Regions from separate parts of the Mycolicibacterium litorale genome, predicted to be linked through region 1. Evidence: predicted binding sites of a transcription regulator. Region 1 holds the regulator's gene; each other region holds the start of a gene.
The links. The regulator LexA, encoded in region 1, represses DNA repair genes until DNA is damaged. The targets are predictions, from matches to a motif close to CGAACANNTGTTCG.
Positions count from the first base shown of each region.

Region 2: the regulator LexA is predicted to act here: its motif matches at 8,114-8,127, upstream of cofD (2-phospho-L-lactate transferase).
Region 3: the regulator LexA is predicted to act here: its motif matches at 5,297-5,310, upstream of G6N30_RS14900 (error-prone DNA polymerase).

Region 1 covers NZ_AP022586.1:2,214,862-2,224,565, reverse strand. The annotation lists gene hflX (GTPase HflX) at 1-744, shown strand, start outside; gene G6N30_RS10415 (DEAD/DEAH box helicase) at 972-2,312, shown strand; gene G6N30_RS10410 (molybdopterin-dependent oxidoreductase) at 2,349-4,637, opposite strand; gene G6N30_RS10405 (sunset domain-containing protein) at 4,864-6,915, shown strand; gene lexA (transcriptional repressor LexA) at 6,923-7,618, opposite strand; gene G6N30_RS10395 (LysM peptidoglycan-binding domain-containing protein) at 7,837-8,283, shown strand; gene nrdR (transcriptional regulator NrdR) at 8,445-8,909, shown strand; gene G6N30_RS10385 (PhzF family protein) at 8,917-9,603, opposite strand; gene G6N30_RS10380 (alpha/beta fold hydrolase) at 9,628-9,704, opposite strand, start outside.
Region 2 covers NZ_AP022586.1:2,960,269-2,969,972, reverse strand. The annotation lists gene G6N30_RS14095 (TIGR03089 family protein) at 1-573, opposite strand, end outside; gene G6N30_RS14090 (LCP family protein) at 561-2,033, opposite strand; gene rfbD (dTDP-4-dehydrorhamnose reductase) at 2,113-2,976, shown strand; gene G6N30_RS14080 (glycosyltransferase family 2 protein) at 3,026-3,916, shown strand; gene manB (mannose-1-phosphate guanylyltransferase ManB) at 3,910-4,989, shown strand; gene G6N30_RS14070 (NUDIX hydrolase) at 4,992-5,528, opposite strand; gene G6N30_RS14065 (coenzyme F420-0:L-glutamate ligase) at 5,525-6,865, opposite strand; gene cofD (2-phospho-L-lactate transferase) at 6,886-7,881, opposite strand; gene G6N30_RS14055 (WhiB family transcriptional regulator) at 8,198-8,587, shown strand; gene G6N30_RS14050 (metallopeptidase family protein) at 8,619-9,044, opposite strand; gene G6N30_RS14045 (DUF3499 domain-containing protein) at 9,178-9,597, shown strand; gene G6N30_RS14040 (phosphomannomutase/phosphoglucomutase) at 9,671-9,704, shown strand, end outside.
Region 3 covers NZ_AP022586.1:3,139,922-3,149,625, forward strand. The annotation lists gene G6N30_RS14890 (amidase family protein) at 20-1,336, shown strand; gene G6N30_RS14895 (nitroreductase family protein) at 1,281-1,922, opposite strand; gene G6N30_RS14900 (error-prone DNA polymerase) at 1,963-5,283, opposite strand; gene G6N30_RS14905 (hypothetical protein) at 5,415-6,374, shown strand; gene G6N30_RS14910 (universal stress protein) at 6,371-7,258, opposite strand; gene G6N30_RS14915 (MaoC/PaaZ C-terminal domain-containing protein) at 7,351-8,220, opposite strand; gene G6N30_RS14920 (MarR family winged helix-turn-helix transcriptional regulator) at 8,296-8,724, shown strand; gene G6N30_RS14925 (nucleoside hydrolase) at 8,749-9,704, shown strand, end outside.

The sequences.
Region 1 (9,704 bases):
CGCGAGATCAAGGACATGAAGAAGATCCGCGACACGCAGCGCAGCGGGCGCCGCCGCACCGAGGTGCCCTCGGTGGCGATCGTCGGCTACACCAACGCGGGTAAGTCGAGCCTGCTCAACGCGCTCACCGGTGCCGGCGTGCTCGTCGAGAACGCGCTATTCGCCACCCTCGAACCCACAACGCGCCGAGGCGAATTCGACGACGGCCGGCCTTTCGTGCTGACCGACACCGTCGGTTTCGTGCGGCACCTGCCGACACAGTTGGTCGAGGCGTTCCGCTCGACGCTGGAAGAGGTCGCCGACGCCGATCTGCTCGTGCACGTCGTCGACGGTTCGGATGCCAACCCGCTGGCCCAGATCAGTGCGGTCCGCGAGGTCATCAACGAGGTGATCGCCGAACAGAACGCCAAACCGGCTCCAGAGCTGTTGGTGGTCAACAAGATCGACGCCGCCGACGGATTGTCGCTGGCGCACCTGCGCGGCGCGCTGCCCGACGCGGTGTTCGTCTCGGCGCGCACCGGGCAAGGCCTGGACCGGCTTTCGGCGCGGATGTCGGAACTGGTGGAATCCACCGACACCACCGTCGACGTCACGATCCCGTACGACCGGGGCGATCTCGTCGCGCGCGTGCACGACGAGGGCCGCATCGACGCCACCGAGCACACCACGGACGGAACGCGGATCAAGGCACGGGTGCCCGTCGCGCTGGCGGCGGGCCTGCGGGAGTTCGCCACGTTCTCCTGACGAGGGCTCGCCCGAGGAACCGAAGACCGATGCGCTAGACTGTCTCCAACGCCGACGTCACCGAAACCGACGACGGCTCGTCGTGGAACGCTTACCATCGCGTCCGGCTCAAGCTCTTCTCGCGGCGATCGATATTGCTGACCGGCAATCTCGCCACTTGTGTACCCATCACCCCGGCAACGGTGCTGCGCGGGTACGCGTCACTGCCCTGAAAGGCATCACCACCCATGACAACTGAACAGTCCTTCGCCGACCTCGGCGTGCGCGGTCCGCTGCGCCGGGTCCTCGAGAACCGCGGCATCTCAAGCCCGTTCCCGATCCAGGCGGCGACACTGCCCGACAGCCTGGCCGGCCGCGACGTGCTCGGCCGCGGTAAGACCGGCAGCGGCAAGACGCTGGCGTTCTCGCTGCCCCTCGTGAGCCGCCTGGCCGACGCCAAGCGGCGTTCGTCCCGGCCCAGCGGCCTGGTGCTGGCGCCGACGCGCGAACTCGCCAGCCAGATCACCGCGACGCTCGAACCTCTCGCGGCCGCATACGATCTGAAGGTCACCACAATCTTCGGTGGTGTCTCGCAGAACCCGCAGGCCGCCGCGTTGCGGTCCGGAGTGGACATCGTCGTCGCCTGCCCCGGCCGCCTCGAAGACCTGATGCGCCAGAAGCTGATCCACCTCGACTCGGTCGAGATCACCGTGCTGGACGAAGCCGACCACATGGCCGACCTCGGCTTCCTGCCCGGCGTCACCCGCATCCTGGCCGCGACACCCGCAGGCGGCCAGCGGCTGCTGTTCTCCGCGACGCTGGACAACGGTGTCGACAAGCTGGTGCGCCGCTTCCTGCGTGAGCCGGTCACCCACTCGGTCGACGAGGTCAACGCACCGCCGCCGGCCATGACACACCACGTTTTTCACGTGTCGGGTGCGAACGAGAAGAAGGCACTGGTGCACACCCTGGCTGCGGGCACGGGACGCCGGATCCTGTTCATGCGCACCAAGCACCAGGCGCGCAAACTGGCGCGACAGCTCACCGAAGCCGGCGTGCCCTCGGTCGACCTGCACGGCAACCTGTCCCAGAACGCCCGTGAGCGCAACCTCGCCGCGTTCTCGTCCGGGGACGCCAAAGTGCTGGTGGCCACGGACATCGCCGCGCGCGGCGTGCACGTCGACGAGGTGGAACTCGTCGTGCACGTGGACCCGCCCGTCGAGCACAAGGCCTACCTGCACCGGTCGGGACGCACCGCGCGCGCAGGCAGCGCCGGTGACGTGGTGACCGTCGTGCTGCCCGAGGAGCGCCGGGACACCGCCGCGCTGCTGCGCCGTGCCGGCATCAACGTCGCACCGCAGCAGGTCGCCGCCGATTCGGACACCGTCACCGCGCTGGTCGGAGAGGTCGCACCGTTCCGCGCGCCGGCCGCGCCGAAGGCCGTCGAGCAGGCCCGCCCGGCCGCCGACCGGCCCCGCCGCAGGCGTCCGGCACCGCAGGGACACGGCGAACGGCAGGGGCGCGCCCAGGGCGGCGATGCCGCATCCCGCTCGCGGCGTCCGCGCCGCCGGCCGCAGGCCGCGCGCTAGTCGAGAAAACACCGCCCCACCCGGGGCGGTGTTTTTTCATCGCTGCCGGATCACCGGAGGTTCGTGCGCCCGCACCGGCGGAAGTGGACCGGTGAACTTCTCCACCTGCACGAGCACGTGAGCGCCGGTGCTGCCCCGCGCCAGCGATGAGGTGCCCACGTCGTCGGTGAGCACGTTGGGGTTGCCGTGGACGCACATCGCGGCGTAGTCGGCCGGGTCGGCCGGGTCGAACCAGGCCCCGGTCGGCAGGTGCACCACGTCGCGCCGCACGCGGTCGTCGACCACCACGCCGGCCAGGCAGGCGCCGCGATCGTTGAACACCCGCACCACGTCACCGTCGGCGACACCGCGTGCGGCAGCGTCCACCGGGTGCATCCGGATCGCTTCTCGGCCGGAGACTTTCGCGGCCTGACTGGTGGCACCGCCGTCGAGTTGGCCGTGCAGCCGGGTGGCGGGCTGGTTGGCGATCAGATGCAGCGGATAGGTCGCGGCACGTGCGCCGCCGAGCCACTCGGTGGGCTCGAACCACGCGGGATGGCCCACGCAGTCGGCGTATCCGAAGCCGGCGATGTCCTCGGAGAAGATCTCGATGCGGCCACTGGGCGTGCCGAGCCGGTGGGCCACCGGGTCGGCGCGGAAGTCGCCGAGCAACGTCAGACCCGGCTCGGTCGGCAGCCGCAGGCTTCCGTCCCGCCAGAAGTCCTCGAACGTCGGCACCGCGAAATCGAGCCCGGCGGACCACTTCTCGTACAGGTGGGCCAGCCACTGCCAGGCGGTGCGCCCTTCGGTGAACTGCTCACCGAAGCCGAGTCGATCGGCCAGTGCGGAGAACGTCGTGTAGTCGTCGCGGCTGTCGGCGAACGGTTCGACCAGTCGCGGCATCGCCATCAGCACCGGGTCGTTCTTCGATCCCGAGAAGTCGTCGCGTTCGAACGCCGTCGTCGACGGCACCACGATGTCGGCGTGTTTGGCCATCGCGGTCCAGTACGGGTCGTGCACCACGAGGGTCTCCACGCGTGCCAGCGCGCGCCGCAGCCTTGGGATGTTCTGGTGATGGTGGAACGGGTTGCCGCCCGCCCAGTAGACGAGGCGGATGTCGGGATAGGTCAGGCGCATTCCGTTGTAGTCGAACGGCTCACCGGGGTGCAGCAGCATATCGCTGACCGCGGCGACCGGGATGAACGTCCGCACCGGGTTGATGCCCTGCGGCAACCGGGGCAGCCCGCAGCGCAGTGGCGGCAGACCCGGTTCGTTCATCGACCCGTAGCCGTGCCCGAAACCGCCTCCGGGCAGCCCGATCTGGCCCAGCATCGCCGCCAGCGTCAGCCCCATCCACGGCGCCTGTTCACCGTGGCGTACGCGCTGCAGTGACCAACTGACCGTGACGATGGTGCGCCGGTCGGCCATCCGCCGCGCCAGTGCGGTGATGTCGTCAGCGGGTAGTCCGCAGATCCCTGCCGCCCACTGCGGGGTTTTCGCCACGCCGTCGTCGGCGCCGAGTAGGTAGCGTTCGAACCGGTCGTACCCGACGCAGTGGGTGTCGAGGAAGTCGCGGTCGACGAGCCCCTCGGTGGCCAGCACGTGCGCGAGTGCCAGCATGATCGCGACATCGGTGCCCGGTACCGCTGCGTGCCATTCGCATTCGCCGTCGACGTCGTCGCGCAGTGGCGAGAACGACACGATGCGACCGCCGCGGTCACGGAACCGGCGCAGTGCGTCGCGGGCCGGATGTGACGTCGTGCCACCGTGATTGGTCCCGGTGTTCTTCAACGCCAAGCCGCCGAAGCACACCAGCAGGTCGGTGTGGGCGACGATGACGTCCCAGTCGGTGGACCGCTTGAACAGGTCGTCGTGGGTGCCGACGACCCGGGGCATGATCACCCCGGTCGCACCGAGACTGTAGGAGTGACGCGAGAAGGTGTAACCGCCAAGCAGTTTCAAGAACCGGTGCACTTGGCTCTGCGCGTGGTGGAACCGGCCGGCGCTGCCCCACCCGTAGGAGCCGCCGTAGACGGCCTCGTTGCCGTGCGTGTCGACCACCCGGCGGAGCTCGCCGGCGAGCAACTCGGTCAACTCATCCCACGACACGGCGACGAATTCGTCGGCCCCACGCCGCCGAGTGGGTCCCGGGCCGTCCTCGAGCCAGCCGCGCCGTATCGCGGGCCCCGCGATCCGCGACCGATGCCGAACCGAGCCGGGCAGATTGCCCAGCAGGGGAGAGGGATCCTGGTCCCCGGACAGCGGCGCGACGGACGCGATGTCACCGGCGGCGACCTCGGCGGAGAAGCCGCCCCAATGGGTGAGACTGGTCGGGACGCGGGCCATGGCGGAAAGTCTAGGGCCGCACGCCCTCACGCTCCCGGCCGGCGGACCGGCAGCCGTTTCGTCGGGGTCGGGGCCGGAATTCGGCTGGATATGCGCCGACAGAAGGCCCGATTTGCAAGTATCTTGCCCAGAATTGCCTGTCGTGTCCGCGAAACAGACGTCGACTGTCACAAGATTGGCAGGCGCGATACTTTCGACACACTTCGCGCCGAATACAGGAGGTTCGATGAGCGGGCGGCGAACCCTGCTGCGCACGGCGCTGGCGCGCGTGACGGTCGGTCTGGCGGTGATGGCGGCGGGTCTGTTGGTGGCGCCCGTGGCGGCGGCCGACCCGGTCAGCGAGGCCAACGACGCGATCACCGCGGCCTATGACGGTAGTGGCGGTCCGGGCGGACCGCTCGGCGTCCGCGAAGGCGGTGTGTACCCCGTCGGCGAGGGCTTCGGCCAGAACTTCGCGGCGGGCAAGATGTTCTTCACCCCCGCGACCGGTGCCCACTGGATGCAGGGCGCGGTCCTCGAGAAGTACGAGTCGCTCGGCGGGCCCGCCGACGGTGACCTCGGCTTTCCGACGATAAACGAGGGCCCGGGGCGGGTCGGGCCGGACAGCCGCAACGTGACGTTCTCGGCGGCCGACAAGCCGGTCATCTTCTGGACGCCGGCGACCGGTGCCCGCGTCGTGCGCGGTGCGCTCAACGCGGCATGGGACCGGCTCGGCGGCTCGGCCGGAGTGCTGGGTGTGCCCGCCGAGGACGAGGTGTACCGCGGTGACGTGGCGTCGCAGAAGTTCACCGGCGGAGAGCTGTCGTGGAACCGCAAGGACAGGACGTTCACGACCGTTCCGCCGGAACTCGCCGACCAGCTCAAGGATCTGACCGTCCCCGAGGACCCGACCTCGGCCATCGCGGCCGCGCGCCGCGCCGCGGGCGGTCCGCTGGGCCCGCTGGGCGCCAAGGACGGACCGCAGTACCCGATCGGCGACGACGGCGCCGGGCAGAACTTCACCGGCGGCAAGATCTTCTACACCCCGCAGACCGGGGCCAACGTCGTCACCGGCCAGGTGCTGGAGAAGTACGAGAGCGTGGGCGGCCCGGAGGGCGACCTGGGGTTCCCGACCAGCAGCGAAGCCGACGGCGGGCTGGGTTCGAACAGCCGGATCAGCAGGTTCTCCGCCGACGATCAGCCGGTCATCTTCTGGACGCCCGACTACGGCGCCGTCATCGTGCGCGGCGCCATGAACGCCGGCTGGTCCAAACTGGACGGCGCGAAGGGCCCGCTCGGCGCCCCCGTGGCCGATCAGACGGAGAACGGCGACGTCGTCACCCAGCGCTTCAGCGAAGGGGTGCTGTCCTACAACCGGGCGACCGGGCGGTTCAGCACTGAACCCGGCAATCTCGCCGCGCAACTCGCCGGTCTGAAGGTGCCCGGCGAGGAGGTGCCGAAGGCCCCCGCCCAACCGCAGTCCTCCGCCGCCGACGACGACGGAAAGTGGCTCAGCTGGCGGTGGAACTGGTGGTGGCTGCTGGCCCTGATCCCGGTCCTGCTCATCATCGGGCTGGTCGCTGGTGCGGTGCTCTGGAGTCGGCGACGCGGCCGCCACGACGATCGCTTCGGCGACGACGAGGACATCTTCGACCGCGCGATGTACCCGCCCGTCGAGCCCGGCGACGGTGAGGAGCAGCGCCGTTATCCCGAGGCCTACGACGAGCCGGCCCCCGATCGCGGCTACCGCGATGCGCCGCCGGAGCCCGCCGACCCCTTCGCCCCGCAGGACGACCCCGATTCGGTCGACACCGCTCCCACGCGCATCGAGACTCCGCAGCGCGACGACGAGGCGCAGGCCCAGTCGGCGCTCGAGGAGCCGTCACTGCCCGCGCCGGTGGTCGGTGCGTTCACGGAGTCCTCGGCGCCGCAGGCCCCGACACCGGAGAGCGCAGGGGCGCAGGCCCAGGAACCGGAGCCGACGGAACCGGAGCCTTTTGAGCCGGAGCCTTTTGAGCCGGCGCCGTCAGCGGCCGCGTCGTTCGTCCCCTTCGTCGACGATGCGCCCAGCGGCAGGCACGCGGCCATCGACATCGACGAGCCCACACCGGGCCGCACCGCGATCCACGTGCCTCTCGACGACTCGGACGTGGCGCCGGCCGGGTACCCGGTGAAGGCGGACACCAGGTCGGGCCTGTACTGGGCGCCCGGCAGCCCCGGCTATGAGGACGCGGTGGCGCAGATCTACTTCGCCAGTGAGGAATTCGCGCGGACCAACGGCTTCGTGCGCGGCGACTGACCGCCGGTCAGATCTTGCGGATCACGGTGACGACCTTGCCGAGCACGGCGGCGTCGTTACCGGGGATGGGTTCGAACGCCGGGTTGTGCGGCATCAGCCAGACCTGGCCGCGGGTGCGCTTGAACGTCTTGACCGTGGCTTCGCCGTCGATCATGGCCGCCACGATGTCGCCGTTGTCGGCGACGTTCTGCTGACGCACCACGACCCAGTCGCCGTCGCAGATCGCGGCGTCGACCATGGAATCGCCGACGACCTTGAGCAGGAACAGCGACCCTTCTCCGACGAGTTCGCGCGGCAGGGGGAACACGTCCTCGACGGCCTCCTCGGCGAGGATCGGTCCGCCGGCGGCGATGCGGCCGAGCACGGGGACGAACGTCGGTTCGGGCAGTGCGTCACTGCCTGAGACGTCCGTGGTGACCACCGGCGCCGCGGGCTCGTCGGACAGGCGCACGTCGACGGCCCGTGGCCGGTTGGGGTCACGCCGCAGATAGCCCTTGCGCTCCAGGGTGCGCAGCTGATGCGCCACCGACGACGTCGACGTCAAACCGACCGCGTCGCCGATCTCCCGGATGCTCGGTGGGTAGCCGCGACTGGTCACCGAGGCGCGGATGACCTCGAGGATCGTGCGTTGTCGTTCGGTCAGGCCGGCGTCTATGCCCCGTCGCCCGCCGCTGGTCCGGGTGTCGCTGCTGTCGTCGCTCATGACCCTGAATCTAGTCGGCCGACGCCCGATGATCAAACATGTGTTCGAGGCGTGTCGTCCTGCCGCAGGGTCCATGGCCGTCGTCGAACGCCGTCGAACGGACTTGTCAGACCCCTCCCATATCGTCTGCAACAGTTCGATCACACGTTCTATCCATCGAACAGGTGATCGACTACATTCGAACACACAGGCGAACACCCGAAGGGAAGGGCACGCACATGACGATCCTCGACGTGAGGCAGACCCAGCAGAATCCGGCCGTGCGAGGTGTCCGCCGCGCCACCGATGCACGACGGCCCCGCGGCGGCCGTCCCGCCGGTGCGGCCGTGCGGCACCGCGGCAACGGCGTGCTGATGTCGCGGGCCTCTCACCGGCGCCGCCCGATCACGCCCGCCACGACGGTGTTGTTGGCCCTGATGGCCGCTGGGATCACGGTCTGGCTGGGCCTGGTGGCGAACCTGGGTGGCGTGGCGGGGCAGCAGGAGTCGGTGCCCGCCGAACTCGCGGTGGTGCAGGTGCAGACCGGTGAGAGCCTGCACCAGGTCGCGCAACGGGTCGCCCCCGGCGCCCCGGTCGGCGCCGTCGTCGAGCGGATCCGCGAGCTCAACCAGCTGGATTCCGCGGCGTTGGATGCCGGGCAGACGCTCATCGCTCCTGTCAGCTGACGCTGGCCGTGGACAGTGAATCGTGGTGCAGTGCACCGGGCGTGCTCGCCTCGCCGAGTGTGGGGTGGGCGTGGGCCCCGGCCGTCGGCGCCGGCGCGGCCACCCGGGTAGGCTCGGAGAGGTTCGAAAGGCGTACCCGACGGTTCGGCGAAGGAGCGGTGATGCACTGTCCGTTCTGCCGTCATCCCGATTCTCGCGTCGTCGACTCCCGTGAGACCGACGAAGGTCAGGCGATCCGGCGGCGCCGGTCCTGTCCGGAGTGTGGCCGGCGCTTCACCACGGTCGAGACCGCCGTGCTGGCGGTGGTCAAGCGCAGCGGGGTGACCGAGCCGTTCAGCCGGGAAAAGGTCATCAAGGGAGTGCGCCGCGCCTGTCAGGGTCGCCAGGTCGACCCCGATGCGCTCAACCTGCTCGCCCAGCAGGTGGAGGACGCCGTGCGCGCCACCGGTTCGCCGGAAGTGCCCAGCCACGAGGTCGGGCTCGCGATCCTCGGGCCGCTGCGCGACCTCGACGAGGTGGCGTACCTGCGGTTCGCCTCGGTGTACCGATCCTTCGAGTCCGCAGCCGATTTCGAGCGCGAGATCGAAGCGCTGCGCGCGCACCGGGACGTCACGACACCGAGCTGACCCGACGTCAATCCAGGGTGCGTCGGCCGTCGTTGACGACGCGGCCTGCGACCCGCACCCACCCGTCAGGGCTCCAGACCGTGTGGATCACCGAACCCCTGCCCTGCACGATCGTCAGGTCGCGGCTCAGATAGTCGGTGATGCGTACCGCCGCCGCGCCGGTCGCCTCGTCCTCGGGCACCCCGAGCTCCGCGGCGAACATGCGGGCGCGGATGTGTCCCGCCTCGCGATCGGTCCACGTCCACAGGTAGTGGTGGGCGTCATCGGCATAGTCCGACGGGTCGGCGGCGGCCAGCTCCTCGGCGGACTCGAGGTCGTGGATCGCGAACTCCGGCGCCCAGTCCGAGCGGGCCCGCACCATGGTCAGGTCGTCCTCGTAGGCGACCTGCACGATCCCGGCCGGGACCTGCAGGGTGCGCACCGGAAGCCCGTTCTCGCGCAACCACCACGCCGCCCCCACGGTGGGGTGGCCCGCGAACGGCAGCTCGGTCGCGGGGGTGTGGATCCTGATGTGTGCGGTGGTCGCACCGGTGTCCGGTACGTCGACGAAAATCGTTTCGCTGTAACCCAGTTCGCGGGCGATACGCTGCCGGTCACCGGGATCGACTGTGGCGGCGTCGATGACGCCCAGCGGGTTGCCGTGGTTACCCTCGGGGTCGGTGAAAACGCGTAGCACTTCGACATCGATGGCCATGGGGCCGATGCTACGTGTCGTCGGTCAGGTGGCGCTGCGCTCGTCGCTGCCCATGGCGTCGAGCACCGCGACGCGGGTGTCGGCCGAACCGCTGATGGCCG
Region 2 (9,704 bases), 750 kb from region 1:
CCGGTCGCCCGGTTGCAGGCCCGCGGTGGCGGCGGCGCGCGCGGCCGCGGCGAGTACGTCGTCGACCGAGCGGCCGTTCAGCGCCGGACCGGGCCCGCGCTCGGGCACGATCTGGTCGCCGTGGACGCGGACGGCGGTGGCGTAATCGGTGATCCCGACCGGCAGATCGGCGACCGGCCTGCCGAACGGATCGAGAGACAGGGCGGCGATCTCACCGGCACCGACCGCTGCGTCCGCCTCGTCGATCCGGTCGGCGGTGCACAGTGCCACGTCGGCCCCGTCGTGGTCGGCGCCGCCGCCCATGAGTGCCTCGGCCCCGATCCACCACAGCCCGAACAACACCGCCGCGGTCTGCCAGTGCGCGGGCAGCAGCACCGCGACCCGGCTCGCGGGTCCCGCGCCCAGTTCGTCGCGCAGCAGGTTTCCGGTCTTGGCCGCCCAGTTGGCCAGCGTCACGGCGGACACCTCGATGCGCTCGCCGGTGGCGTCGTCGTAGTAGGTGATGCTCGGCGCGGCGGGGGCCGAGTCCAGCAGAGGCCCGAGCAGCGCGGCGGTGACGGTCAGTTCACACACTCCGGGTCCTCGGATCCGGCGGTGATGATCTGCGGGGGCGGCGGCGGTGCGGCCGGGTCGACGGCGGTGGTGCCGGCCGGGTCGGCGGTCAGCATCGTCGGATCGGTGCCGTCGAGGCCGGAACCGGGTCCGGTGTAGTCGTCGGAGAGCACCACACGGACCGTGCCCGGCGCCACGGACTTGTCCTCCACGACCGTGAGCCCGCCCAGGTCTCGCGAAATCGCCTGCGCTCCCAAGTCGTCCACCTTCGCGGCCTGCACCTGGCTGGAGTCGACGGGTCCGCTGTCGTAGTTGCCGGTCGGGCCGGGGGTGAACCCCTTCTGGGACAGGACCGCCGACACCGAGGCGGCCAGCCCGTTGATGTCGGTGGCGTTGACGACCTCGACGGTAGTCTTGTCCGGTGTGTACGCCAGTTCCTCGGTCTTGCCCTCGTCCTGCTCGTTGAGCAGGCTCGTCACCCACTCCTGCACGGCCGCGGGGTCGACGCGCACCACGCTCTGCATACCGTCGTCGCTCCAGCCGTCCTCGCGCAGCACCGGGATGGTGGAGAAGGCCACGTTGCCCGCGGCGAGCTTCTGCAGCTGGTCGACGAAATCCATGATGTCCCAGCCGTCGGAGAGCACCACCGAGCGCTGCACGGCCGCTTCGAGCCGGCTCAGCGTGGCCGGGCTGGACAGTGTCCTGCCGGAGATCACCTCGTGCGCCAGTGAGGCCATCACGGCCTGCTGGCGGGTGACCCGGTCGAGGTCGCCACGGGGCAGATCGTGACGTTGGCGCACGAAGCTCAGCGCCTGCGGCCCGTTGAGCTTCTGCCAGCCGGCGGGGAAGTCGGCACCCGAAAGGGGTTCGTAGACAGGTTGTTTCAGGCAGACGTCGACGCCGCCCAGGGCATCGGTGATCAGCGCGAAGCCCAGCAGCCCGATCTCGGCGTAGTGGTCGACGGTCACACCGGTCAGGTTCGCGACCGTCTTGATCAACGCCTCACGGCCGTCTTCCACCGCGATCGGTTCGGCCTCGGCCGGGTCCATTCCCTGTTCCTCGACGAGCTCCTTGAGCTTCTCGAGGTGCACCGACCCGTAGACACCGTTGATCTTCATCTTGCCCAGATCCGGCGCCTGGACGTACGAGTCGCGGGGGATCGAGATCGCGGTCGCCGACTGCCCGTTGTTCGGGATGCGGATCAGGATGATCGTGTCGGTGTTAGTCGACACGTCGTCACCGGCGCGCAGGGTGGCCAGCTCCTCCTGCGACAGCGGGTTGCCGTGCGCGTCGGTGCGGCTGTCGGAGCCCACCAGCAGGACGTCGATCGCACCGTCCTCGCCGCCCTCCCCGAGAGCCGGGGAGCTGATGTGGTTGATGCCCTCTTCGAACGACCGGATCCGGCTCCAGGCCACACCGGTCCCGAGCACCACGGCGAGGGTCACCGTCACGGCGACGGCACGAAGGACTCGAGCGGGCATCAGCTCAGGCTACTGGCGAGTGCGGCGCAGACGGGGTAGCGATCGTCGGCGCGCCAGCACGCGTGTCAAACTCACACGCATGCCGCAACGTCTCGTGATCACCGGTGCCGGCGGCATGGTGGGGCGCATCCTCGCTGCTCAGGCGCGCCGGCAGGGTCGCGATGCGCTGCCGCTCACCTCCGCCGAGTGTGACATCACCGACCCGTCGGCGGTCGCGCGCCACGTCACCGCGGGCGACGTGGTGGTCAACTGCGCGGCCTACACCGACGTCGACGGCGCCGAAGCCGACCCGGAGCGGGCGCACGCGGTCAACGGCGCCGGGCCGGGGAATCTGGCCGCGGTCTGCGCGCGGGTCGGCGCGGGCCTGATCCACATCTCCACCGACTACGTCTTCGGCGGCGAATTCGGCGGCGCGCCACCGCGGCCGTACGAGATCGACGACGAGCCGAGGCCACTGAGCGTCTACGGCCGCAGCAAGCTCGCCGGTGAGCGGGCCGCGCTCGACGCGCTTCCCGAGACGTCTGTCGTGCGCACCGCGTGGGTCTACGAGGGCGCCGACGGGTCTGACTTCGTCGCGGCGATGCGCCGCAAAGCGCTCGGCGGCGAGACCGTCGACGTGGTCGCCGATCAGACCGGATCGCCGACCAGCGCCCACGACCTCGTCGGCGCGCTGCTCGAGATCGCCGACGGACGGGTGCGGGGCCCGGTGCTGCACGCGGCGAACAGCGGCGAGGCCAGCCGATTCGACCAGGCCCGCGCGGTGTTCGAAGCGCTCGGCGCCGATCCCGAGCGGGTGCGCCCGGTCGGCAGTGACCGGTTTCCCCGGCCGGCGCGACGGCCGGTGTACTCGGCGCTGTCGGGTGCGGCGTCCGCCGCGCGCGGGCTGACGCCGCTGCGCCCGTGGCGCGAGGCGCTCGTCGCGGCCGTTCGGGGGCAGCGGTGAGCGGCCGCTACCCTCTACGCCGTGTGGGGCGTGAATCGGTGGTCGCCAGGTGAGTGACGAGTTGACCGTCGTCACGGTGACGTATTCACCGGGGCCGCACCTCGACCGGTTCCTGGCGACCCTCGCGCACGCCACCGATCGGCCGGTCACGGTCATCATGGCCGACAACGGGTCCACCGACGGCGCACCGGAGCGGGCGGTCGAGCGCTATCCCAACGCCAGGCTGATGCGCACCGGCGGCAACCTCGGCTACGGCACCGCGGTCAACCGCGCGGTCGCCTCGATCGACGCCGATGCCGGTGACCCGGAGTTCCTGATCGTCGCCAACCCCGACGTGCAGTGGGGCCCGGGATCCATCGACCTCATGCTGGCGGCGGCGGCCAGGTGGCCGCGGGCCGGCGCACTCGGGCCGCTCATCCGCGACCCCGACGGTTCGGTCTATCCGTCGGCACGGCATCTGCCCAGCCTGGTCCGCGGCGGTATGCACGCCGTCGTCGGCCCGTTCTGGCGGTCCAACCCGTGGACCGCGGCCTACCGCCAGGACCGCGCGGAGCCCAGCGAACGCCCGGTGGGTTGGCTGTCGGGCAGTTGCCTGCTGCTGCGGCGGGCGGCGTTCGCGCAGATCGGCGGGTTCGACGAGCGCTACTTCATGTACATGGAGGACGTCGACCTCGGCGATCGGCTCGGTCAGGCCGGGTGGCTGAACGTGTACGTGCCGTCGGCGGAGATCCTGCACGACAAGGGGCACTCGACCGGGCGGGATCCGGCTCGCAACCTGGCCGCCCATCACCGCAGCACCTACACTTTCTTGTCTGATCGGTACCCGCGCCGGTGGCAGGCGCCGCTGCGGGCGGCGATGAAGGGCGCGCTGGCCGTGCGGGCCGGGTTGGTGGTGCGCAAGGCGCGTCGAAATCAGGCCAAGGGGGGTAGGTCATGGTGAATCCGGCTCAGGTGGACGCCGTCGTCCTGGTGGGCGGACAGGGCACGCGGTTACGGCCCCTGACGCTGTCGGCGCCGAAACCCATGCTGCCGACCGCCGGGCTGGCGTTCCTGACCCATCTGCTCTCCCGGATCGCCGAAGCGGGCATCGAGCACGTCGTACTCGGCACGGCGTACAAGGCCGACGTCTTCGAGGCCGAGTTCGGCGACGGGTCGAAACTCGGCCTGCAGATCGACTACGTCTTCGAGGACGAGCCGATGGGCACCGGCGGCGCGATCGCCAACGTCAGCGACAAGCTGCGCTACGACACCGCGATGGTGTTCAACGGCGACGTGCTCTCGGGCTGCGATCTGCGCGCGCTGCTGGACAGTCACGAGAGCCGGGACGCCGACGTCACCCTGCACCTGGTGCGGGTCGGCGACCCCCGTGCCTTCGGCTGCGTGCCGACCGACGACGACGGAGTGGTGACCGCGTTCCTGGAGAAGACGCAGGATCCACCGACCGATCAGATCAACGCCGGCTGCTACGTCTTCAAGCGGGAAGTGATCAACCGCATCCCGCGCGACCGTCCGGTGTCGGTGGAGCGCGAGGTGTTCCCCGGCCTGCTGTCGGACGGCCTGCGGGTGTGCGGGTACGTCGACGCGACGTACTGGCGGGACATGGGGACGCCTGAGGACTTCGTGCGCGGTTCGGCGGACCTGGTGCGCGGGATCGCGCCGTCGCCGGCACTGCCCGGTCGCCGCGGGGAGTCGCTCGTCCACGACGGCGCGTCGGTGGCGCCGGGTGTGCTGCTCATCGGCGGCACCGTGGTGGGCCGCGGCGCGGAGATCAAGGCCGGGGCACGCCTCGACGGTGCGGTGATCTTCGACGGAGCCGACGTCGGGGCGGGTGCGGTGATCGAGCGGTCCATCATCGGGTTCGGTGCGCGCATCGGTCCGCGGGCACTGATCCGTGACGCGGTGATCGGTGACGGCGCCGACATCGGCGCCCGGTGCGAACTGTTGCGCGGGGCGCGCGTGTGGCCCGGCGTGACGATCCCGGACGGCGGCATCCGGTACTCGACCGACGTCTGAGCTCAGCCCCTGCGGGCGGCCGCGGCGAGCTGAGCGAGCCCGAAATCGGTGTCGGCGGGCAGCGCGTCCAGGGGCCACCACCGCAGGTCGAGTGACTCGTCCGACCGGGTGAGCCGCGCACCCTGCGGCGCGCGCACCAGGAACTGCAGGTCGAGGTGGCGGGTCGGCACGCCCAGCGAACACGTCACCGGGTGCACGTGCACGGCCGCGAGACGCGGGTCGATGACCAGCCCGTCGATCCCGGACTCCTCGCTCGCCTCCCGCAGTGCGGCGGACACGACGTCGGGGTCGTCGGGTTCGCAGTGTCCGCCCACCTGCAGCCAGCGGCCGAAGCGGGGATGCAGTGTCAGCACCGCCCGGCTGCCGGTGTGGTCGAGCACGAGTGCCGACGCGGTGACGTGACCGGGTACGCAGGCGCGCAGGCAGCCGTCGGGGCGGGCCGCCAGGAAGGCGAGCACGGCGTGCCGCAACGAGTCCTGCGCCGGGTCGGGGGCGGCCCAGTCGGTCAACAGCTCGACCGCGGACCCGTGCAGGCTCACCGGCGCACCAGCAGGTCGCCCGGGTCGACGGGATCCCGGGGACCCGAGGGGTCGGCGGGGTAGCCGACCGCGACGGCGCCCAGCGGTTCCCATTCGGCGGGCAGGTCCAGTTCGTCGCGCACGAGGTCGGCGGCGAAGATCGTTGACCCGACCCAGCAGCTGCCCACCTCGCGGACCGCCAGCGCGACCAGGAACGCCTGGACGGCGGCGCCGACGGCGACGGTGAACATGGTGTGCTCGGCGGCGGTGCGGGCGGCGTCCGGATAGTGATGCGCACCGTCGGGCACCAGGAACGGGATCACGAGTTCCGGTGCATCGTAGAGGATTTGGCCCCGGGCGAGCCGTCGCTCGACGGCGTCATCGGGCAGGCCGTCGGCGCGCAGGTCGGCACGCCAGCGGTCCTTCATCCGGTCGAGCAGGCGGGTGCGCGCCGCCTGCTCGGTCACCCAGACGAAGCGGACCGGCCGGGTGTGGTGCGGTGCCGGGGCGGTGAGCGCTTCGGCGACCGCGTCCTCGACGATCTCCGGCGGCACCGGATCGGCGCTGAAGCGGCGCACCGACCGGCGCAGCAGCTGCGCTTGTGCCCGGCCGAGCGCCATGGCCTCCTCGGTGCCGAGCCAGAACAGGTCGTCCGCACCGGGCCGGAGCAGATCATGTGCGGTGGATCCGTTGTCCGGCAACGAGAGTCCGCGCACGACGGCCACCGGGATCCCGGTGAGCTTGCCCTTGACCAGGTCGGCGGCCGCGGCGATCTCGTCGGCGACGGCGACTTCGGTCACCAGGAGTTCGTTGCCGTGCGCGTCGTGCGCGCCGGCGTATCCGTAGAGCACGCTCAGGCCCGCAGCGCCGATCGCCGCGTCGATCTGGCCGTTGCGCCACGCGCGGCCCATGGTGTCGGTGATGACGATCCCGACGGTGACGCCGAGTCGCTCGGCGAGGCCGGTCCGCAGACGCGCGGCGCTGCCGTCGGGGTCGACCGGTAGAAGTGCGAGTTCGCCGGCGTCGACGTTGGAGCCGTCGACCCCGGCGGCCGCCTGGATGAGCCCGATGGCGTTCTCGGTGATCAGCGTGCGGCCCTTACGGGCCAGGACGCGCACCGCCTCGTCGTCGATGAGCTTGCGCCGCAATGCGTCCCGCTCCTCGGGATCCTGCGGCGCGGTCACGATGCGGCCCTCGCACTTCGACACCACCTTGCTGGTGACCACGACGACGTCACCGTCGCGCAGCCACGGCGCGGCGCGGGCCAGCGCGGCGGCCAGGTCGTCACCGGGCCGAAACTCGGGCAGCCCCGGCACCGGGAGCAGTTCGATCGCCGCGGCGGAGCCGTGTTCGGTCATCGCGGCGGAGCCGTCTTCGGTCACAGCGTCACTCCGGCCAACCGGATCCCGGCGCGGACCATCTCGGCGGTGGCCGCCGGATCCGTCATCAGCAGCGGCACCGCTTCGACCGCCACGCCGTCGATCTGTGCGCTGTCGCCCTCGTGGATCAGCCACCCGTCGAGGATGCCGGTGCCCGCGCGGGCGCCGTAGTGGCGTCCGACCGCCTCGGAGGTCGATGCGACGCCGATCACAGACAGGCACTCATCGGCCATGCCGCGCAACGGTTTTCCGGCGACGATGGGGGAGTACCCGATGACCTTCGCCGTGGTCGACCGCAGCGCGCCGCGGACGCCGGGGATGGCGAGTATCGAGCCGATGCTGACGACCGGGTTGGACGGCGCGAGCAGCACGACGTCCGCCTCGGCGATGGCGTCGGTGACGCCGGGGGCGGCGGTGGCCTTCTCGGCGCCGACGAACGCGAAGCTGTGGGTGGGCACCTTCGCGCGGTAGCGCACCCACCACTCCTGGAAGTGGATGGCGCGGCGTTCCCCGGTGTCCGGGTCGGTGATGACGACGTGGGTCTCGCTGCGGTCGTCGCTGGCGGGCAGCAGTCGCGCGCCCGGCGCCCACCGGGCGCACAGCGCCTCGGTCACCTGGGACAGCGGATAGCCCGCGCGCAGCATCTGACTGCGGACCAGATGGGTGGCCAGGTCGCGGTCGCCGAGTCCGAACCAGTCGGGCTGCACGCCGTAGGCGGCGAGTTCCTCTTTGGCATGCCAGGTTTCGTCGCGATGGCCCCACCCGCGCTCGGGGTCGATCCCGCCGCCGAGGGTGTACATACACGTGTCGAGATCGGGGCAGATCCGCACCCCGAACATCCACGTGTCGTCCCCGACGTTGACCACCGCGGTCAGCTCGTGGTCGGTCTCGACCTGCGCGGTGTCCGGGCCGAACTGTCCCAGCCCGAGCAGCCGCTGTACGCCGAGCAGGAAGCGTGCCCCGCCTACGCCGCCGACCAGTACCGTCACCTTCACATCGAACGAGACTAGGCGCTTGTCCGCCGGCGGGTTGCACCGCTCCTGACGCTTCGCCGTGGCCGGCGAAGTCACGGATCGGACACGCCGACATTTCCGACGCGCCGCGGAACTGTCACGAGGTGATATGAATTCCTGTTCCAGCGCTTGACCCCAGCTGCCAACGCGTGTGTAATCACACCAGTGTCATTTCCCGGTTGGCCAGCCGATTTCGGTGTCGCAGACCGAGATTCGATCACTTGTTCGAATTGGGTTGGCCGTACAGCACCTAGTGGGGCCACGTGGATCTACGACACCGAGTGAGGAGGGGCGGGAAATGTCTTTTGAGCAAAGCGAATTCGATCGCGTGGTCCGGTTCGACAGCCGGCTACTCGGCTCCGTCGGCGGGGCACCACACACCGACGCGGGAGCCGCACCGATGGGGGCCATGGGTCGGCCCCAACTGAGTCTGGTTCCGGAACAGATCGACACCGAGACCGAGGACGCCGACGATCTGTGGCAGGAGCGCGCGCTGTGCGCTCAGACGGATCCCGAGGCGTTCTTCCCCGAAAAGGGCGGGTCGACGCGCGAGGCGAAGCGGATCTGCATGGGCTGCGAGGTCCGTGACGAGTGCCTCGACTACGCGTTGGCCCACGACGAGCGGTTCGGCATCTGGGGCGGGCTCTCCGAGCGCGAGCGCCGTCGCCTCAAACGCGGCATCATCTGACCCCTCCGGATTTCCCCCTGCGGGGGCGCTCTCAGTCGTCGTCGTCGATCGTCGGGTCGATGACGGAGGGCTCGACCCCCAGATATGTGGCCACCTGAGCCACCAGCACCTCGTGCAACAGCTCGGCGAGTTCGTCGGAATCCTTGGCCCGGCGCTCGATCGGCCTCCTGAACAACACAATTCGCGCCCGCGTGGCGTTACCGCGGACATCCACCCCGGCGGGAATCAGCCGGGCCAGCGCCACCGGCCCGTCGGCCACCACCTCCGGCGGCCACTGCACACTTCCCGGATCCTTCGGGGCCATCCGCGGGATCTCGTCCACCGCGACGTCCAGACCGGAGACCCGGTCCTGCCAGCGCCGCTCGATCGGCTCGTAAGCCTCGAGCACCGCCATGTCGAATCGCTCGGCACGGCTGCGCCACCCCGGCACGGTCGGCGGGAGGAGCGGGCCGCGCATCCCGCGACCGCGGCGCGATCTCCAGCGGTTGCCCTCGGCCACGGTCACCGATCGTAACGGTTGGCTATCGGCGGGTCCGCCGCTGCGCGTGTCCGGCACCACGCGGCGTTTCTCCCGCGATAGCCTTCCGTTCGTGAATGTTCCCCGTCGCTGCTGCCGGCCCGGGTGCCCCCACTATGCGGTGGCGACGCTGACGTTCGTCTACTCCGACTCCACCGCTGTCGTCGGCCCGCTGGCCACCGTGTCCGAACCGCACTCGTGGGATCTGTGTGTGGGCCACGCCGGACGCATCACCGCGCCGCGCGGGTGGGAACTGGTCCGCCACGCCGGACCGTTGCCCTCGCACTCCGATGACGACGATCTCGTCGCCCTGGCCGATGCGGTCCGCGAGGGTCGCGAGGCGGTCGCGCCCGCAGGCGGCGTCGTCCCCGGCTTCTCCGATCCGACCAGCGGTGCCCAGGGCGGAGCTTTGCTGGCACCGCCGGTCCGCAGGCCGGAGACGACCGGACGCCGGCGCGGGCACCTGCGCGTGCTGCCGGACCCGTCCGAGTAGGGCCTCATAGCTGCGGAGCGAAGCCTCCGGTGCGGATAGGCTGACGGCAACGTCCCCGTCTCCTAGGAGGAGTATGTCTCGGCCGGCTGCGACGGTTCATCGCGTCA
Region 3 (9,704 bases), 930 kb from region 1:
TCCACCTAGCCTCGGCGTGATGGAAACCCTCGACGTGTCGGGTGCGCGCCGGGCGTGCGAGCAGGCTCTGGAGCGCACGAAGGGCGCAGCGGCCCGGTCGACGATGATCACCGTCACTGCCGAACGTGCCCGCCGCGAAGCCGACGACAGCGACGGTCGACGACGCGACGGCGCACTGCTCAGCCCGCTCGACGGTGTGCCCATCGTCTGGAAGGACCTGTTCGACGTCGAGGGCACGGTCACCACCTGCGGGTCCGCCTCGTTGCTCGAGCGCCCGCCCGCGCCCGCCGACGGCGCCCTGGTGCGCCGGATCGCCTCACTCGGCATGGTGACGGTCGGCAAGACGAATCTCAGCGAGTTCGCGTTCTCGGGGCTCGGCATCAACCAGCGATTCGGCACACCGGTCAACCCGGTGGATGCGGCACTGGTGCCCGGCGGGTCCTCGGCGGGGTCCGCCGTCGCCGTCACCGCGGGAATCGCACCGCTCGCGGTCGGCACCGACACCTCCGGCTCGGTCCGCGTACCCGCCGCGTTCTGCGGCTGCGTCGGCTACCGAGCAAGCCACAACCGCTACGGAGAAAACGACTTTCGGGCGCTGTCACCGACGCTCGACAGCGTCGGTCTGATGGCCCGCACGGTCGACGACATCCGACTGCTGGACCGGCTGCTGGCCGGGACGTCGCACCGGCAGCCGGCCCGACCTCGGGTGGTGATCCCTGCGGGTGAGTGGGTCGACGACTGCACACCCGCGATACGGGCGGCCTTCGAGTCAGCCGTCGACAGCCTGCGAGGCGGCGATGTGCGCGTCACCACGGTGCGCCTCGCGTCGATGGAGCGGGCGCAGCACCTCATCGACACCTACGGAACCATCGTCGGCGCGGACGCCTACGCCGCCTACGGCAGGCTGCTGGGGTCGGCCGGCATCGAGCCCGCCACTGCGCGGCGGCTCGCACGTAACGCGGGTGCACAGGAAGCCGTCGAACCACTGCGTCGGGAGATGCGCACGCTGCGCCGGCAGTTCGCCGCCGAATTGACGGGCTCGGTGCTGCTGTGCCCCACTGTCCGACACGAACCCCCGCGCATCGCCGACCTGCTCGGCTCCGAGGCGACGTATGACGCGGTCAACGCCAGTACGCTGCGCACGACGATGGTGTTGAGTTACCTGGGCGCGTGCGGCGTGACGCTGCCGATGACGGGGCGGGCACCGGCAGGCATGCTGGTGTCCGCACCTGCCGGAGACGACGACGTCGTGCTGGCCGCAGCCTCGGAATTCGAACGGCTCACCAGCTGTCCCAGTGCGTCAGCTGCTCGGCGGGAAGCCGCTTGGCCTTCTTGAAGTCGGTGCCCTTGGTGTAGGCGATCGGGAACAGCCCGGCCTGGCTGTACCTGTCGAACGGGATGCCGAGCAGTTCGGCGGCCTGCTTCTCGCCGTCGTTCAGCAAGTGCAGCGTTGTCCAGGCCGAGCCGAGTCCGCGGGAGCGCAACGCCAGCATGAAGCTCCAGGCGGCGGGCAGCAGCGAACCCCAGAACGAGGCTGACATGCCGGCGGGCGCGCCGTCGGGCCGGCCCTCGAGGCACGGGATCATCAGCACCGGCACCTCGTGGAAGTGGTCGTTGAGGTAGCGCGCGGAGTCGCTGACCAGTTCCATGCGCTCGCCGCGCACGTCGTCGTAGTCGGGTTTGGGCAGGTCCAGGTACGCGTTGGCGTTGACCCGGTAGATGTCGGCGAGCGCCTTCTTCTTCTCGGGGTCGGTGACGAAGACCCACTGCCAGCCCTGCGCGTTGGAGCCGGTCGGGGCCTGCAACGCGAGTTCCAGGCACTCCATGATCACCTCTCGCGGCACCGGCTTCTCCAAATCGAGTCGCTTGCGCACCGAGCGGGTGGTCGTCAGGAGTTCGTCGACAGACAGGTTGAGGGTCATGCCGTCGAGGTTACCGACGCGGCCGGCGGTCCCCTTCGCGTCAGCGGAAGTCGCGCGACTTCGACCCCACCCGCATGTCGAGTGTGCCGAGCCGGTCGGCGACGACGGTGACCGCACCGGTGGCGTTCTGCACGATGCCGCGGATCACCATCGCCGGCGCCGTCTGGGCCAGGCGGCGCTGACGCGCCCAGAGTTGTGGTGAGCACACCACATTCACCATCCCCGTCTCGTCCTCGAGGTTGAGAAACGTCACACCCTGCGCGGTGGCCGGACGCTGCCGGTGGGTCACCGCCCCCGCCACCAGCACCCGGGTGCCGTCGGGCACCTGAAGCAGCCGGCCGGCGGGCACCACGCCCATCGCGTCGAGGTTCTCGCGCAGGAACTGGGTGGGATAGCTGTCCGGAGACACCCCGGTGGCCCACACGTCGGCCGCGGCGAGTTCCAGCTTGCTCATACCGGGCAGCGACGGGATCTGCCCCGCCGACCCGACGCCGGGCAGCCGGTCGGGCCGTTCGGCGGCGGCCGCGCCGGCGGCCCAGAGCCCCTCGCGACGGGCGACGCCGAAACAACCCAGCGCACCCGCGGTGGCCAGCGCCTCGGTCTGCGGCACCGACAGCTGCACCCGACCGGTCAGGTCCAGCAGATTCGCGAACGGGCCGTGAGCTTTTCGCTCGTCGACGATGCGCTCTGCGAGCTCGTCGCCGATGTGGCGGACCGCGCCGAGCCCCAGCCGCACCTCCATCCCGTGGTTCTCCAGCGTGGCGTACGCCAGGCTGGCGTTGACGTCGGGGCCGTGCACGGTGACACCGTGGCGGCGCGCGTCGGCCACCAGCGACTGCGGTGAGTAGAACCCCATCGGCTGTGCCCGCAGCAGTGCGGCGCAGAACGCGGCGGGGTGATGCAGCTTGAACCACGACGAGTAGAACACCAGCGACGCGAAGCTCAACGAATGACTCTCGGGGAAGCCAAAATTCGCGAACGCTTCGAGCTTCTCGTAGATCCGGTCGGCCACCTCGCCGGTGATGCCGTGACGCTGGCGCATCCCGTCGTAGAACCGGCCGCGCAACCGGCGCATCTTGTCCGTCGAACGTTTGGATCCCATGGCGCGGCGCAGCTGGTCGGCCTCGGCGGCGGTGAACCCCGCGCAGTCGACGGCGAGTTGCATCAGCTGCTCCTGGAACAGCGGCACCCCCAGCGTCTTGCGCAGCGCTGCCTCCATGGATGGGTGGTCGTAGGTGACCGGCTCTTCGCCGTTGCGCCGCTTGATGTACGGGTGCACCGACCCGCCCTGGATGGGCCCGGGCCGGATCAGCGCGACCTCGACCACCAGGTCGTAGAACACCCGGGGCTTGAGCCGCGGCAGCGTGGCCATCTGGGCGCGGGACTCCACCTGGAACACCCCGACCGAATCGGCGCGCTGCAGCATCTCGTAGACGGCGGGCTCGGACAGGTCCAGCTTCGCCAGGTCGACCTCGAGGCCCTTGTGCTCGGCCACCAGGTCGATGCAGTAGTGCAGCGCCGAGAGCATGCCGAGCCCGAGCATGTCGAACTTCACCAATCCGATTGCCGCGCAGTCGTCCTTGTCCCACTGCAGCACACTGCGGTTGGCCATGCGGGCCCACTCGACCGGACACACGTCGGCGATCGGCCGGTCACAGATGACCATACCGCCCGAGTGAATGCCCATGTGCCGCGGCAGATTCGAGATCTGCAGCGCGAGGTCCACCACCGGCTCGGGAATGCCCTCGATGTCCGGTGAGTCGGCCAGCCCGTTCCACTTGCTGAGCTGTTTACTCCAGGCGTCCTGCTGCCCCTGGGAGAAGCCGAGCGCGCGGGCCATGTCGCGGATGGCGCTGCGACCGCGATAGGTGATCACGTTGGCGACCTGCGCGGCGTAGTCGCGGCCGTAGCGTTCGTAGACGTACTGGATCGCCTCTTCCCGCAGATCCGATTCGATGTCGATGTCGATGTCGGGTGGCCCGTCGCGGGCCGGGGACAGGAACCGCTCGAACAGCAACTCGTTGGCGACCGGGTCGACGTTGGTGACCCCCAGTGCGTAGCAGACCGCGGAGTTCGCCGCCGACCCCCGCCCCTGGGCCAGGATGTCGTTCTCCTTGCAGAACCGGGTGATGTCGTGGACGACCAGGAAGTATCCCGGGAACGTCAGCTTCTCGATGATCCGCAGTTCGTGTTCGATCTGGGCGTAGGCCTGCGGCGCCCGTTCCGGTGGGCCGTAGCGGTCGCGGGCGCCGAGCATCACCAGGTGCCGCAGCCAGCTGTCCTCGGTGTGACCGGGCGGCACGTCGAACGGCGGCAGTCGCGGGGCGATCAGCGCCAGCCCGAACGCGCACTGCTCCCCCAGATCTGCCGCGGCGGTGACCGCCTCGGGGTGGCGGGCGAACAGCCGGGCCATCTCCTCCCCCGAGCGCAGATGCGATCCGCCGAGCGGGGCCAGGTAACCGGCGGCCTCGTCGATCGAATTGCGGGCGCGGATCGCGCCCATCGCCATCGCCAACCGCCCGCGCGACGGTTCGGCGAAGTGCGCCGCCGTGGTGGCGACGACGCCGAGGCCGAAACGCGGTGCCAGCTCGGCCAGCGCGGCGTTGCGTTCGTCGTCGAGAGGGTGGCCGTGGTGGGTGAGCTCGACGCTGACGCGGTCGCGGCCGAACCGGTCCACCAGATCAGCCAGTGCCGCTTCGGCCGCCTTCGGGCCTCCTTGCGAAAGCGCTTGACGCACGTGACCTTTGCGGCATCCGGTGAGAATGTGCCAGTGCCCACCGGCGGCCTCGGTGAGCGCGTCGTAGTCGTAGCGGGGTTTGCCCTTCTCCCCGCCGGCCAGGTGGGCTTTGGCGATCTCGCGGGACAGCCGCCGGTAGCCCTCCGGACCGCGGGCGAGCACCAGCAGGTGCGGCCCCGGCGGGTCGGGCACCTCGGTGCGCGCGACGTTGCTCAACGACAGCTCGGCGCCGAACACCGTCTGCATGTCGAGTTCCTTTGCGGCCTCGGCGAATCGGACGACCCCATAGAGCCCGTCGTGGTCGGTCAGCGCGATGGCCCGCAGATCCAGGCGAGCGGCCTCCTCAACGAGTTCCTCGGGAGTGCCTGCGCCGTCGAGGAAGCTGTACGCCGAATGCGCGTGCAGTTCGGCGTAGGGCACCGCGCCGCCCGACCGGGGCACGTCCGGCGCCCGGTAGGCGCCGCGTTTACGCGACCACGCCGGGCTGTCGCCTCCATCGCCGACGGGCTCCGCAAGCGATTCGCCGGCACGGCGGGGCTTGCTGTCCCCGGTGGGCCGGGGCAGTCGGCCGTTGAGCACCCGCTCCATCTCCGACCAGCTCGGCGGCCCGTTGAACCAGCTCACCCTTCGAGTGTATCGAACGCATGTTCGACGCGCCACGTGTCGCCGGCGGCCCGAGGTGAGGCGATCGGGCTGCGCTGCCGATCGGCGAGGTGACCTCTACGATGTGTTTGCCTAGGAAAGGGAAATCGGGGATGGCGTCACACAAGTACATCGGCTACGTCGGCGGACTGGCGGTCGCAGTCGGTGTGGGCGCCGCGGTCGCGGTCGCCGGGCAGGGCGTTGCCCACGCGGACACGGAGTCGGCGTCGAGCGCGTCGGAGTCGGCGGGCGCTGTGAATGCCGGGCCGAAGAAGGACGACACGGCCGACAAGACGGAGACCGACGACCAGGCCGACGAGGCCGACCCTGACGACTCGGACGACGAGGCCGAAGACTCCGAAGCCGAGACCGAATCCAAGGGCGTCAAGCGGTCACTGTCCACGAAGCTCCGGCAGTCCGCGCAGCAGTTCGAAGCCGAGCAGGTCGAGAAGTTGCGCAGCGTGTTCACCCCGCGGGTGATCGACAACGAGGAGCCGGTCACCAAGCGAGCCAACGCATCTACGGATGCCTCAGCGGACGAGGTGGCCGACGTCCGCGTCGCGGCGGAACCGGAATCGCAACAGGAACCGGTCGACGAGCCGGTCCCGTCGGCCGCGGCCGCCGAACCGGTGCCGTGGAGCCCCGATCCGTTCCGGCCCGACGATCCCGAGCCCGACGACATGCCCGCCGCGGTGCTGGCCCTGCGCAACCTGCTCGTCGGCGCGGCCGGCCCCGAGTTCCGGCCGTACATCCGCGAAGGCGTCGAAGCGGTGTACCGCGGCAGCCAGATCGTGCCGTGGGTCAACACCGTGGTGCCCGCGTACAAGATCGTGCCTGCGTTCCTCGAAGCCGCACAGGGCAACAAGGCCGGCGCGCAGATCATCATCAACGAACTGCTCAAGACCACCGGACCGGTGTCGCTGCTGTATTACGGCTACGACCAGATCGCCGACCTGGCGAACAGGGAGTACGAGGCCCGCCAGCTCAAGGAGCAGTTCTACAGCACCGTGTGGGACACCCTGGACCCGCTGGCGCTCCTGCACGAGTACGGCGACCACGGCCTGCGCGACTAGGAAACGTCTTCCGCCGCTGACTGATCCCGCGGTGTGACCACCATCGGAACGTGGAGCACGCGCAGCATCTTCGCCGCGGTCGAACCGAGGAACAGTCGTCGCGGTGCGCTCAGGCGGCTGGAGCCGACCATGATGAGATCTCCGTCGTGCCACTCCAGCTTGCGGACCGCATCCTCGACGCCACGCCCGTCGACGATCGTCGAGGTGACCGAGATGCTCTCGGGCAGGCTGCTTTTCGCGACATCCAGGGCGTGGGCGGCGTGTTCGAGCGCGCGGTGGCGCACCGCATCGACATCGCCGCGCAGCGTCCCGAACGTCGGGTCGAGTGCGACCAGTGACACCAGCCGCAAAGGTGTGCCCGCCGCCGAGCTGAACCGGACGGCATGCTCGAGGAGCACGTCCGCGCCTTCGCGCCGGCCGATGGCGCACGTCACCTCCCGCACCCGGGTGACCGGAGACTCGCGCAGCCCGCGCGGCGCGACCGCGACCGGCATCGGTGCCGAGTGCAGCAGTTGGTTGACCACGGAGCCCAGTGAGTAACTCCCCGCCAGGCCGCCGCCGGACCCACCCACCACGATCGCCTCGGCGCCCAGCCGGCCGGCCTCCCGGATGAGCCCGTCGGCGGTGGACTCGGCGAACGCGATGTGGCCGCGCGCATTCACGTCGACGGGCACCGTCGGCATGACCTCGGCCAGCCATTTCTCCGCCTGGTCGGTGAGCAGATCGTCGTGGTCGCCGGTCGGGATCACCGCCGGCAGGGGCCGGTCGGTGGGCAGCACCATGCACACGTCGAGATCAGCGCCGAGCGTGCGGGCCAGACGCACGCCGAGCGCGAGCGCATCCGCGCCACCCGGGGTGGCGAGATAACCGACGACCAACCTCATGACCGAACCACCGCCCATCTCGCACGTCCGCCGAACGCCGCGGGTTCCAATCCTGTCAACCAGACGCCGATCTCACCGGCGCTTCACCGAAATCAAGGTCGATACTGCGCGGTGCCGTCCTCGAGTACCAGCCGCGCACCCGAGCCGTCGGGCGCGGCGGCTTCGGTGCGGAACACCGCCTCACCGTCGCCGGTCCGCCACACCGACGTCGTCAGGGTCTCCCCCGGGAACACCGGCGAGGTGAAGCGAGCGCCGATCGCGGTGATCCGGGTGGCGTCGCCGTCACCGAGCGCGGCGACCAGCGCACGGCCGGCGACACCGTAGGTGCACAGACCGTGCAGGATCGGGCGCGGGAAACCGGCCAGCTCGCGGGCGAACCACGGATCGCTGTGCAGCGGGTTGCGGTCACCGGAGAGCCGGTAGAGCAGCGCCTGATCTTCGCGGGTGGGCAGCGCGATGCGCGCATCCGGGTCCTGGTCGGGGATCTCCGGCGCCGGTGGCCGTGTCCCCGGCTGCCCGCCGAATCCACCACCGCCGCGGATCACCGCCGTCGACACCGTCTCGGCGACCACCTCGCCGGTGTCCGGATCGGTACCCGTGCCTTTGAACACCAGGATGGCGTTCTTGCCCTCACCCTTGTCCTGGATGTCGGCCACCTCGGAGACCACGCTGAGCTTGCCCGCCGGTTTGAGCGGCGCGAACAGCCGGATCTGCTGCGACCCGTGCAGCAGCATGCTGAAGTTGAACGAGCCGACGGCGCCTACCGCGCCCCAGGCCGGGCAGCCGATGACGGCGTAGGTCGGCAGTACCTGCTGGTCGATGTCGTGGCTGTTCTCAGTGGTGAAGGCCAGATCAGCGGTGCCCGCTCCGACGCCGAGGGCGTAGAGCAGGGTCTCCCGGTCGGTCCACTCGTAGAGCACCGGCTCGGACTTGGTTCCCACGGCATGAGGATCGATCGGCATGAGCACTCCCTTCTCGGCGTGGATCGGACACTATCTCCCCGGTTAACCCGCGGAAATCTGGATATCGATAGGGCCATGGCCGAACCCGCGGGCTGGCAGGCGATGCGCTCGGTTCTGTTGCTCTGCCGATCGATGACGGCCGTCGTCGACCAGGACCTCAAAGACGGCTTCGGGCTGCGGTTGATCGACTTTCACATCCTCAAACAGTTGCAGTCCACCGAGACCGGCACCTGCCTGCTCGGTGAGGTGGCCCGCGAGTTGTTCGTGCACGCGACCACGGTGAGTATCGCCACCGAGCGGCTGTCCCACCGCAACCTGGTCTCCCGGCGCGCGCACCCCACCGACCGCAGGGCGACGCTGGTCGGCATCACCGACGAGGGGCGCGAGCTCGCGGAGGCGGCAACGGTCGCGCTGGCGGCCGCGGAGTTCGGGCTGGCCGGCCTGACGCCCGACCAGTTGGCGGCGCTGAGCGGCGTCCACACCGCCCGCACCGTCAAGGACTGACCGGACCGGGCGTATCGTCTGCCCATGCCCAACGGGAACGGCGAGTCTGCCGCGCGGATACCGGTTTTCGCCGATGTGGACACCGGGGTCGACGATGCGATGGCGCTGGTGTACCTGCTCGCCAGCGCGGACGCCGATCTGGTCGGTATCGCCTCCACCGCGGGCAACGTCGGCGTCGACCAGGTCTGCCGCAACAACCTGGGCCTGCTCGAATTGTGCGGTGTGACCGGCATGCCCGTGTCACGCGGTGCCGACGGCCCGGTCGCCTCGGCGCTGCGGACCGCGGAGGACACGCACGGTCCGCAGGGACTCGGTTACGCGCAGCTGCCGTCGGGTGATTCGACACTGACCACCTACGACGCCGCCGAGGCGTGGGTGCGCGCCGCACGCGCGCATCCCGGCGAATTGGTGGGCATGGCGGTGGGCCCGCTGACCAACCTGGCGCTGGCGCTGCGTACCGAACCTGCGCTGCCGACGCTGCTGCGCCGGTTGGTGATCATGGGCGGTGCGTTCGACTACCGGGGCAACACGACCGCGGTGGCGGAGTGGAACGTCAGCGTGGACCCGGAGGCCGCCGCGGAGGTGTTCGCCGCCTGGAGCGCCCCGGATCTCGAGCCGCCGATCGTGTTGGGGCTCAACCTGACCGAGAACGTCGCGCTGACACCGGCGCTGTTCACCCGGTTGGCGGCCGCCGCCCAGTCGCCGACCGCGCCGATGAGCGTGCTCGACGACCGGGGCACCCGATCGGTGGCGGCCAACCCGTTGATCCGGGTCCTCGAGGACGCGATGCGGTTCTACTTCGAATTCCACTTCGACCAGGGCGAGGGCTACCTCGCGCATCTGCACGATCCGCTGGCGGCCGCCGTCGCCCTCGATCCCGACATCGTGGAGTGCCGGCCCGCCACGGTGGATGTGGAGTTGGCCGGGACGCTTACCCGCGGGATGACGATCGCCGACTGGAATGGGCGGTGGGGCCGGCC